DNA from 3 places in the Leclercia sp. LSNIH3 genome. Region 1 is predicted to be linked to each of the others. Evidence: riboswitches for the same ligand, from Rfam matches in the RefSeq annotation. Region 1 holds a riboswitch; each other region holds the start of a gene.
What was found. Region 1 has a riboswitch for thiamine pyrophosphate ahead of thiC (phosphomethylpyrimidine synthase ThiC). Riboswitches for the same ligand answer to the same signal wherever they lie in the genome.
Positions count from the first base shown of each region.

Region 2: linked by a shared signal. The riboswitch ahead of thiM (hydroxyethylthiazole kinase) and the one ahead of thiC (phosphomethylpyrimidine synthase ThiC) in region 1 are both predicted to bind thiamine pyrophosphate.
Region 3: linked by a shared signal. The riboswitch ahead of thiB (thiamine ABC transporter substrate binding subunit) and the one ahead of thiC (phosphomethylpyrimidine synthase ThiC) in region 1 are both predicted to bind thiamine pyrophosphate.

Region 1 covers NZ_CP026387.1:2,189,935-2,193,208, forward strand. Annotated here, with positions in the region: gene hemE (uroporphyrinogen decarboxylase) at 1-297, opposite strand, end outside; gene nudC (NAD(+) diphosphatase) at 338-1,111, opposite strand; gene C3F35_RS10600 (Rsd/AlgQ family anti-sigma factor) at 1,207-1,704, shown strand; TPP riboswitch at 1,758-1,866, shown strand; gene thiC (phosphomethylpyrimidine synthase ThiC) at 1,944-3,274, shown strand, end outside.
Region 2 covers NZ_CP026387.1:4,050,160-4,053,433, reverse strand. Annotated here, with positions in the region: gene thiD (bifunctional hydroxymethylpyrimidine kinase/phosphomethylpyrimidine kinase) at 1-522, opposite strand, end outside; gene thiM (hydroxyethylthiazole kinase) at 519-1,289, opposite strand; TPP riboswitch at 1,325-1,421, opposite strand; gene C3F35_RS19595 (hypothetical protein) at 1,700-2,176, shown strand; gene C3F35_RS19590 (diaminobutyrate--2-oxoglutarate transaminase) at 2,403-3,274, shown strand, end outside.
Region 3 covers NZ_CP026387.1:1,678,253-1,681,526, forward strand. Annotated here, with positions in the region: gene sgrR (HTH-type transcriptional regulator SgrR) at 1-1,617, shown strand, start outside; TPP riboswitch at 1,654-1,753, shown strand; gene thiB (thiamine ABC transporter substrate binding subunit) at 1,821-2,771, shown strand; gene thiP (thiamine/thiamine pyrophosphate ABC transporter permease ThiP) at 2,747-3,274, shown strand, end outside.

The DNA.
Region 1 (3,274 bases):
AAAGCGCGGGCCTTCGCCGGTTTCAAAGTACAGACCCAGCCCCATGGCGTCCGGGATAGTCAGGATGTCGGAGAAGAGGATCGCCGCGTCCAGCGGATAGCGGCGCAGCGGCTGGAGCGTCACTTCACAGGCCAACTCCGCGTTTTTGCACAGCGACATAAAATCGCCCGCCTGCGCGCGCGTGGCTTTGTATTCCGGCAAATAGCGGCCCGCCTGGCGCATCATCCATACCGGGGTGATATCAACGGGTTGGCGCAGCAGCGCACGCAGATAACGATCGTTCTTCAGTTCGGTCATTTTTGCAGTTCCTTAAGCGTCTTATCCCCAGTGTAACATGTCACACATCGTCAGCCCGACACATTGCCACGGTATCTTCTATCAGGCGGCGCGCCACGGTACCTGCCGGGGGAAGGAGCGGTAAGTTGTCATAGCGATACCAGTCGGCTGCCAGCAGCTCTTTCGGATCGATGACGATCTCGCCGCTGTCGTACTCGGCCATAAAGGCGGTCATCAGCGATTGCGGAAACGGCCACGGCTGAGAGGTGACATAGCGTAGATTCTTCACCTTAATGCCGCTCTCCTCCATCACTTCGCGCGCGACAGCCTGTTCCAGGGTTTCGCCCACTTCGACAAATCCGGCCAGAACGGTATGCACCCCGTTGCGATGGCGGGTATGTTGCGCCAGTAAGATGGAATCATCCCGGCGGATAGCGACAATAATGCACGGCGCGATTTGCGGGTAATAGCGTTCCCGGCAGTGGCTGCAGAGCATCGCCCACTCGGTTTTGCTGGGGTGCATGGTATGGCCACAGTAGCCGCAGAATTTATGCGAACGATAAAACTCGGCCAACTGCACAGCCCGACCCGCCAGCTGGAACAAGCCGACATCGAGATCGAGCACCTGGCGCACCGATCCCATATCGTGACGACGATTTTGTTGGATCAACCACACAGAATCGCCCTTCCACTCACCAATATTTAGTGCGTGTTGCCCCGCAAGATCGAAATTTCCGGCCTCGCCATATGGTAATTCACCACCGGGCAACCATAATTTTTGTTCATGGCTGACTAACCACCAGCCGCGATCCGATTTTTCAATTATACGATCCATATCTATTGCACTACCTTTGCTTCACAGGCATGTTGGTAACAATACTATTACATTTTGGGTGGGCAGCTTTTAATCTTAACCTTGCGGAGTCAAACATGCTAAACCAGCTAGAAAACCTGACAGAGCGCGTTGGCGGATGTAACAAACTGGTCGATCGCTGGCTGCACGTGCGTAAACATCTGCTTGTTGCCTACTACAATCTCGTTGGCATTAAGCCTGGCAAAGAATCATATATGCGCCTGAACGAAAAAGCGCTGGACGATTTTTGTCAGAGCCTTGTTGATTACCTCTCTAACGGGCATTTCAATATTTATGAGCGCATTATCCGTGACCTGGAAGGTAACAGTCCGCAGTTAGCTGCCACCAGGCTCTACCCCCAGCTGGAAGCCAATACTCAGCAAATCATGGATTACTACGACTCCACGCTGGAGAACGCCATCGATCAGGATAACTATCTGGAATTCCAGCAGGCGCTTTCCGATATCGGCGAGGCGCTGGAGCAACGCTTTACGCTGGAAGACAGCCTGATCGCCCTTGCGCTGGATCACAATCTGAAAGCGAGCAACGAAGATAACGTCGCCCGACCGGCTTGAGTTATTTCTCGTTAACGCGTAATTTACATTCACAGCTCCCGTTGTAGGGGAGCCTATTCTTGTCGGAGTGCCCAGTGCGAAAGCCGGGCTGAGACCGTTAATTCGGGATCCGCGGAACCTGATCAGGTTAAGACCTGCGAAGGGAACAAGAGTCAATTTATTGCATCGCCCAACGGGCGATCTCCTCTTGCTTCATCCGTCGTCTGACAAGCCACTTCCTGAACTTACTGGAACGAGCTATGTCTGCCACTAAAATGACCCGCCGCGAACAGCGCGCACACGCCCAACACTTTATCGACACTCTCGAAGGCACTGCTTTCCCTAACTCGAAACGCATCTATCTGACAGGTTCGCAGGAGGATATTCGCGTGCCGATGCGTGAGATCCAGCTCAGCCCGACGTTAATCGGCGGCAGCAAAGAGAACCCGCAGTTTGAAGAGAACGAAGCCGTACCGGTCTATGATACCTCCGGCCCGTACGGCGATCCGGCGATCGCTATTAACGTCCAGCAGGGTCTGGCGAAGCTCCGCCAGCCGTGGATCGAAGCCCGTGACGACAGCGAAGCCCTGAACGAGCAAAGCTCGGCTTACACCCGCGAGCGCCTGGCCGACGACGGTCTGGACGATCTGCGCTTCACCGGCTTGCTGACACCGAAGCGGGCCAGAGCGGGCAAATGTGTAACCCAGCTGCACTACGCCCGCAAAGGGATCGTAACGCCGGAGATGGAATTTATCGCCATTCGCGAAAACATGGGCCGCGAGCGTATTCGTGGCGAAGTGCTGCGCCACCAGCACCCGGGCGAAGGCTTTGGTGCCCGCCTGCCGGAGAACATCACCCCGGAATTTGTGCGTGACGAAGTGGCCGCTGGCCGCGCCATTATCCCCGCCAACATTAACCACCCGGAATCAGAGCCGATGATCATCGGACGTAACTTCCTGGTGAAAGTGAACGCCAATATCGGTAACTCGGCGGTGACGTCCTCCATTGAGGAAGAGGTAGAGAAGCTGGTCTGGTCCACCCGTTGGGGCGCGGATACGGTAATGGACCTCTCCACCGGCCGCTATATCCACGAAACCCGCGAGTGGATCCTGCGTAACAGCCCGGTGCCGATTGGTACGGTGCCCATCTACCAGGCGCTGGAGAAGGTTAACGGCATCGCGGAAGATCTCACCTGGGAAGCGTTCCGCGACACCCTGCTGGAGCAGGCCGAGCAAGGCGTTGACTACTTCACCATCCATGCGGGCGTGCTGCTGCGCTACGTGCCGATGACCGCTAAACGTCTGACCGGCATCGTCTCCCGCGGCGGCTCGATCATGGCGAAATGGTGCCTGTCCCATCATCAGGAGAACTTCCTGTATGAACACTTCCGCGAGATCTGCGAAATCTGCGCCGCGTACGATGTTTCCCTGTCGCTGGGCGATGGCCTGCGTCCCGGTTCCATTCGCGATGCCAACGACGAAGCGCAGTTTGCCGAGCTACACACCCTGGGCGAGCTGACCAAAATCGCCTGGGAGTATGACGTGCAGGTGATGATTGAAGGCCCGGGTCACGTGCCGATGCAGATGATCCG
Region 2 (3,274 bases), 1.9 Mb from region 1:
CAGCACCGCCTCGCACCCCATCGCCAGCAATGCCTGGCCCTGCGCTTTCATCTCCTGCTCGCTGCGGGCATGAGGCGCATCCAGCAGCGCCGCCGCTTCGGGCAAGTTGGGCGTGATCAGCGCCACCTGCGGCAGTAACTTTTTACGCAGCGTGTCAACGGCGGAGGGAGACAGCAGCGGATCGCCGCTTTTCGCCAGCATCACCGTGTCCAGCACCACGTTTTTTACCTGATGTCGCAGCAGCTGCTCTGCTACGGCCTCGACGATATCCGTTTCGGCCAGCATGCCGATCTTGGTGGTGTCGATGCGCACATCGCAGAACACCGACTCCAGCTGTGCCGCCACGAAATCAGGTTCGATACGATAGACCGACTGCACCCCACGGGTGTTCTGTGCCACCAGGGCGGTGATCACCGAGCAACCATAGGCCCCGAGCGCCGAGAAAGTTTTCAGGTCGGCCTGGATCCCGGCGCCGCCGCTTGGGTCAGTGCCGGCAATAGTGAGCGCATTAATCCGTTTCATCGTTGCGCTCCCAGTTCCCACAGGGCATCAAGAAAAGCCGGGGCAAAACTGCCCGGCCCTTTGCTGTGCGCGGCAGCAAGCGTACCGGCCCGTTTCATCCAGCCACAGGCGGCGGCGATGTTATCCAGCCGGTCGCCCGGCAGTGAACAGCTGGCCGCCACCACCGCTGACAAGGCGCAGCCGGTCCCCACCACCCGGGTCATCAGCAGATCGCCGCCAGTGAGGGTCTGGGTACGCAGCCCGTCGGTCACGTAATCGACCTCGCCGGTCACCGCCACAATCGCGTTGGTTTGCCGCGCCAGCGCCTGGGCTGCTGGCAAGGCACTGGCGGCCGTATCAGTGGTATCCACCCCACGCCCGCCTGCGCTCATCCCGGCGAGGGCGAGGATTTCAGAGGCATTGCCGCGAATGGCGGCCGGTTTCAGGGCGAGGATTTGCTGGCAAAAACGGGTCCGGTACGTCAGCGCGCCAACGGCCACCGGATCGAGCGTCCAGGGCTTGCCTGCCGCCACTGCACTTTCAATCGCCCGGCGCATCGCCTGGGCACGCGGTGCGGTCAGGGTACCCACGTTGATCAGCAGCGCATCGGCAATCGCGGAAAACTGTTCGGCCTCTTCGGCTTCAATCACCATCGCCGGTGAGGCACCGAGAGCCAATAACACGTTGGCGGTAAAGGTCTGCACCACGTCATTGGTCATGCAGTGGGTCAGCGGAGAGCGGGTTCGGAAATGGTGTAAGGCGTGTAAATTGAGCAGGTCAGGCTGCATGGTATCGCTCCTGCCTTGCGCGAAGAAGCGATAGCCCGGAGGGCATCTGACTTCCCTACGCTGGCATTATCCAGATCAGGTGGTACGGGTATTTCTCAGCCTTCACAAAGAAGGGCACCCCGAGTCAAATTACATAATAAAATATAACGATGGCAGCGTAGAGGATGCGTCTGCCAATAGCAAGAGCCATTCAGGTGCTCCTTGTCTTCACCAGGATTGCTCTCATCTTTTTAGCTATTCGTGCTAAATGTGATCTCTATCAACTAGCAAAACTTCATGTTCCGCGATAGTCATCCTCCGCCACATATAGTTTCTTTTATAGAAACGACATAAGCATGGCTACGCACAGAAAAATGGCTAACTTAATGATTAGGCAAGGAATATTTCCTTATTTTACTAAAGGTTAATGTATGAAAAAGATTTTGTTGGTGGGTATGGTCGCTGCGCTTCTTGCGGGTTGCGTCTCTGAAGAGCAGCGGTTAGCGCAGTGTGAAGCAAAAGGCGTCAGCCGGGATGCGTGCTATATCGCAGACCAGAACCGTCAGGCCGCAATCAATGCCGCCGCTGAAAAACAGGCTTTAGAGAATGCCCATAATGCCGTACAACATGCGCAGGCGGCTCATGTTGCCGACCCGTTGCGGGAAGCCTCTTTTAGCGCCAATGGCATCAAAGCCACCATCAATAATGGTTTTACCCAGGCCACCATCAACGGCAAAAAAGCCAGCGTGAAGCGTTTAAATGCTAACTTCTACGAAATTCGCGGTGCCGGTTATATCCTGTCGATTACCCTCGATGAGGACGGCGTCACCGATGCGTCATGGAATAGAACCCATGGTCGCGATCATGGAATTCTGAACGTTGTCCAAAGTAGTCCTAAAGCATTCTAAAATACCCCACTTTTTTCCCCGGCGTGCCCCCCAGGAAACATCAGTCGCCATGCGGGGTTACGGCTTACGCGCGTTGATTCAACGCGCGTAACAAAACGATAAACAATTAACCATTGAGCCTTGCGCAAAAAGGCTCTATATTGGCCGCGATTTTTGATGCCCTTCTCATTTTCTTAATTAATTATTCAATCGTGGCCACGTGCTGAGCTGCGGTTGTAGGAGTGATATGATGACGGATAAAGTCCGTATTGATACTTTGAATGCCTCTTCTTTCAAAACCAACGAAACCTATCTGGCCCGTCAGGCCGACATGGAATCCAATGTCAGGAGTTATCCGCGCAAGCTTCCTTTAGCCATTACTAAGGCGAATGGGGTGTGGATCACCGATGCGGATAACAAAGAGTATCTTGATTGCCTGGCCGGAGCGGGAACGCTGGCGCTGGGTCATAACCATCCTGATGTGCTGAAAAGCATCCAAAGTGTCATTACCAGCGGCTTGCCGTTACATACCCTGGATCTGACCACGCCGTTGAAAGACGCGTTCTCAGAATACCTGCTCTCTATGCTGCCAGGTCAGGGTAAAGAGTACTGCCTGCAGTTTACCGGCCCATCCGGCGCAGACGCCGTTGAAGCCGCACTGAAGCTGGCGAAAAAAGTCACTGGCCGTAGCGGCATTATCAGCTTCTCCGGTGCTTATCACGGCATGACTCACGGCGCACTGTCCGTGACCGGCAACCTGTCGCCGAAAGAAGCCGTTGACGGCATGATGCCAGAAGTGCAGTTCATGCCATATCCGCACCAGTACCGCTGCCCGCTGGGTATCGGCGGCGAAGCGGGCGTGAAAGCCCTGACCTACTACTTCGAAAACCTGATCAACGACGTCGAGAGCGGCGTGCGTAAACCGGCTGCCGTGATTCTGGAAGCCGTACAGGGCGAAGGCGGCGTGAACCCGGCGCCGGTTGAGTGGCTGCAGCGCATCCGTAAAGTGACCGAAGAACATGGCATCCTGCTGATCCTCGACGAAGTGCAGGCAGGCTTTGCCCGTACCGGTAAATTCTTCGCCTTCGAACACGCAGGTATCCAGCCAGACATCATTGT
Region 3 (3,274 bases), 510 kb from region 1:
TGGCAGTGCTGTGACGGCCAGGCTCAGGTCACCACGCTCAGCGAGCTGGCCGAGTTACTCAGCTGTTCGCGCCGCCATATGCGCACCCTGCTGAACACCATGCAGCAACAGGGTTGGCTGAGCTGGGAAGCTGAAGCCGGGCGCGGCAAGCGTTCCCGCCTCACCTTTCTCTACACTGGCCTCGCACTGCAGCAGCAGCGGGCAGAAGATTTGCTGGAGCAGGATCGCATCGATCAGCTGGTGCAACTGGTAGGTGATAAGGCTGCGGTACGCCAGATGCTGGTCTCCCATCTGGGCCGCAGCTTCCGCCAGGGCAGACACATCCTGCGGGTACTGTATTATCGTCCGATGAAAAACTTGTTGCCGGGCAGCGCATTACGACGCTCCGAAACCCATATGGCACGCCAGATCTTCAGCGGGCTGATGCGCATAAATGAGGAAAATGGGGAACTCGAAGCCGATATTGCCCACCACTGGCAGCAACTTTCCCCGTTGCACTGGCGCTTTTTCTTGCGGCCGGGTATCCATTTTCACCATGGACGCGAGCTGGAGATGGCTGACGTCATTGCCACTTTGCAGCGCGCCCGCGAGCTCCCCCTCTATTCACACATTACCCGGGTCGAGTCCCCTACCGCCTGGACCCTGGATATCCATCTCTCGCAGCCTGACCGCTGGCTCCCCTGGTTGTTGGGGTATGTGCCGTCGATGATCCTGCCGCGCGAGTGGGAATCGATGCACAACTTTGCCAGTCTGCCGGTGGGTACCGGGCCGTATGCCGTATCGCGTAATAATAATAACCAGTTGAAGATCCGCGCCTTCGATGACTACTTTGGTTACCGGGCGCTGATTGACGAGGTGAACGTCTGGGTCTTGCCGGATATCAACGAAGAGCTGAGCGTCGGCCTGACGCTGGAGGGCCCGACCGAGGGAGAAAAGGCAGTGGAAAGTCGGCTCGAAGAGGGCTGTTACTATCTTCTGTTCGACGCCCGCTCCCATCGCGGCGCCAGCGCAGAGGTGCGTCAGTGGGTAAGCCAGATCCTCTCACCGGCCAATCTGATCTATAAGGCCGAGGAGGTCTATCAGTCATACTGGTTCCCGGCCTATGGCCTGCTGCCACGCTGGCATCACGCCCGCCCGGGACGCGGCGACAAACCGGCCGGACTGGAGAGCCTCACCCTCACCTTCTACCGCGAGCATATTGAACATCGGGTGATCGCCAGAATGATGAGTGAACTACTGGCCGCCGAGCAGGTGACGCTGAATATTCAGGAGGTCAGCTATGAGGAGTGGCATCGCGGCGAGGCGGTGAGCGACATCTGGCTCAACAGCGTCAATTTCACCCTGCCGCTCGACTTCTCGCTGTTCTCGCATCTGTATGAAGTCCCGCTCCTGCAACACTGCATTCCCCGCGACTGGCAGCAGGACGCCGCCCAGTGGCGCGCAGGCGAGATGAACCTTGCCGCCTGGTGCCAGCAGTTGCTGTCCCAGCAGGCGATTGTCCCGCTGATCCACCACTGGCTGATGATCCAGGGGCAGCGCAGTATGCGCGGCTTACGCATGAATACCCTGGGCTGGTTTGACTTTAAATCCGCGTGGTTTGCCCCACCGGAACCATAATACTTTCGTAATATTCACCAAATCATTACAATACCGCCGTTCTCAACGGGGTGCTACGTGCAAGCGTGTGCTGAGAAAATACCCGTCGAACCTGATCCGGATAACGCCGGCGAAGGGATTTGAGGCTGTCGCTCAAAATCCTTTGCCACTCTCAAATACAGAGGTGCAAAGTGTTCAAAACTGTTCTTTCCCTGCTGGCGCTGATGGCGCTGCCTGCCGTTGCCAGCCCTGTCCTGACGGTCTATACCTACGACTCCTTCGCCGCCGACTGGGGCCCAGGCCCGGCGGTCAAAAAAGCCTTTGAAGCCGACTGCAACTGCGAGCTGAAATTCGTGGCGCTGGAAGATGGCGTCTCGCTGCTGAATCGCCTGCGTATGGAAGGTAAGAACAGCAAAGCCGACGTGGTGCTGGGTCTCGATAACAACCTGCTGGAAGCGGCAACGCAAACCGGGTTGTTCGCCAAAAGCGGCGTGGCGACCGATGCGGTTAACATCCCTGGCGGCTGGAAGAACGACACCTTTGTGCCTTTCGATTACGGCTACTTCGCCTTCGTGTATGACAAAAACAAGCTGAAAAACCCGCCGAAGAGCCTGAAAGAGCTGGTGGAAAGCGATCAGAAATGGCGTGTGATCTACGAAGATCCACGCACCAGCACGCCGGGGCTGGGTCTGCTGCTGTGGATGCAAAAAGTGTACGGCGATAAGACCCCGGAAGCCTGGCAGAAGCTGGCCGCCAAAACCGTCACCGTCACCAAAGGCTGGAGCGAAGCCTACGGTCTGTTCCTGAAAGGGGAAAGCGACCTGGTGCTGAGCTACACCACCTCTCCGGCGTATCACATTATTTCGGAGAAAAAAGAGAACTACGCTGCTGCCGATTTTGCTGAAGGCCACTACCTGCAGGTGGAAGTTGCCGCCCGCACCGCCGCCAGCAAACAGCCGGAACTGGCAAGCAAGTTCCTGAAATTTATGGTCTCGCCGTCGTTCCAGAATGCGATCCCGACCGGCAACTGGATGTACCCGGTAACTGACGTCGCCTTACCGGCCGGTTTCGACACGCTGGTGAAACCGCAAACCGCGCTGGAATACTCCCCGCAGGAAGTGGCCGGGAAACGTGCTGCCTGGGTCAGTGAATGGCAACGCGCCGTCAGCCGCTGATCGCCGGCTGGTTACTCCCGGGGCTGATAGCCGCCATCTTAATGGTCGCTGTCGCCCTGGGCGCATTTCTGGCGCTGTGGTTTAACGCGCCAGCCACCGACGTGACGGCGCTGCTGCACGATAGCTATCTGTGGCACGTCATCCGCTTCTCTTTCTGGCAGGCGTTTCTTTCTGCCCTGCTCTCCGTCGTGCCCGCCATATTTCTTGCCCGCGCCCTCTACCGCCGTCGCTTCCCCGGACGGCAGGTGCTGCTGCGCCTGTGCGCCATGACGCTGATACTGCCGGTGCTGGTGGCGATATTTGGCATTCTTAGCGTCTATGGACGTCAGGGCTGGCTTGCCGCCCTCTGCCAGGCGCTCGGGCTGGAGTGGACCTTCTCGCCTTATGGCCTGCAGGGCATCCTGCTGGCGCACGTCTTTTTCAACATGCCAATGGCGACGCGGCTGCTCCTGCAGGCGCTGGAGAATATCCCGGGCGAGCAGCGTCAGCTCGCCGCCCAGCTC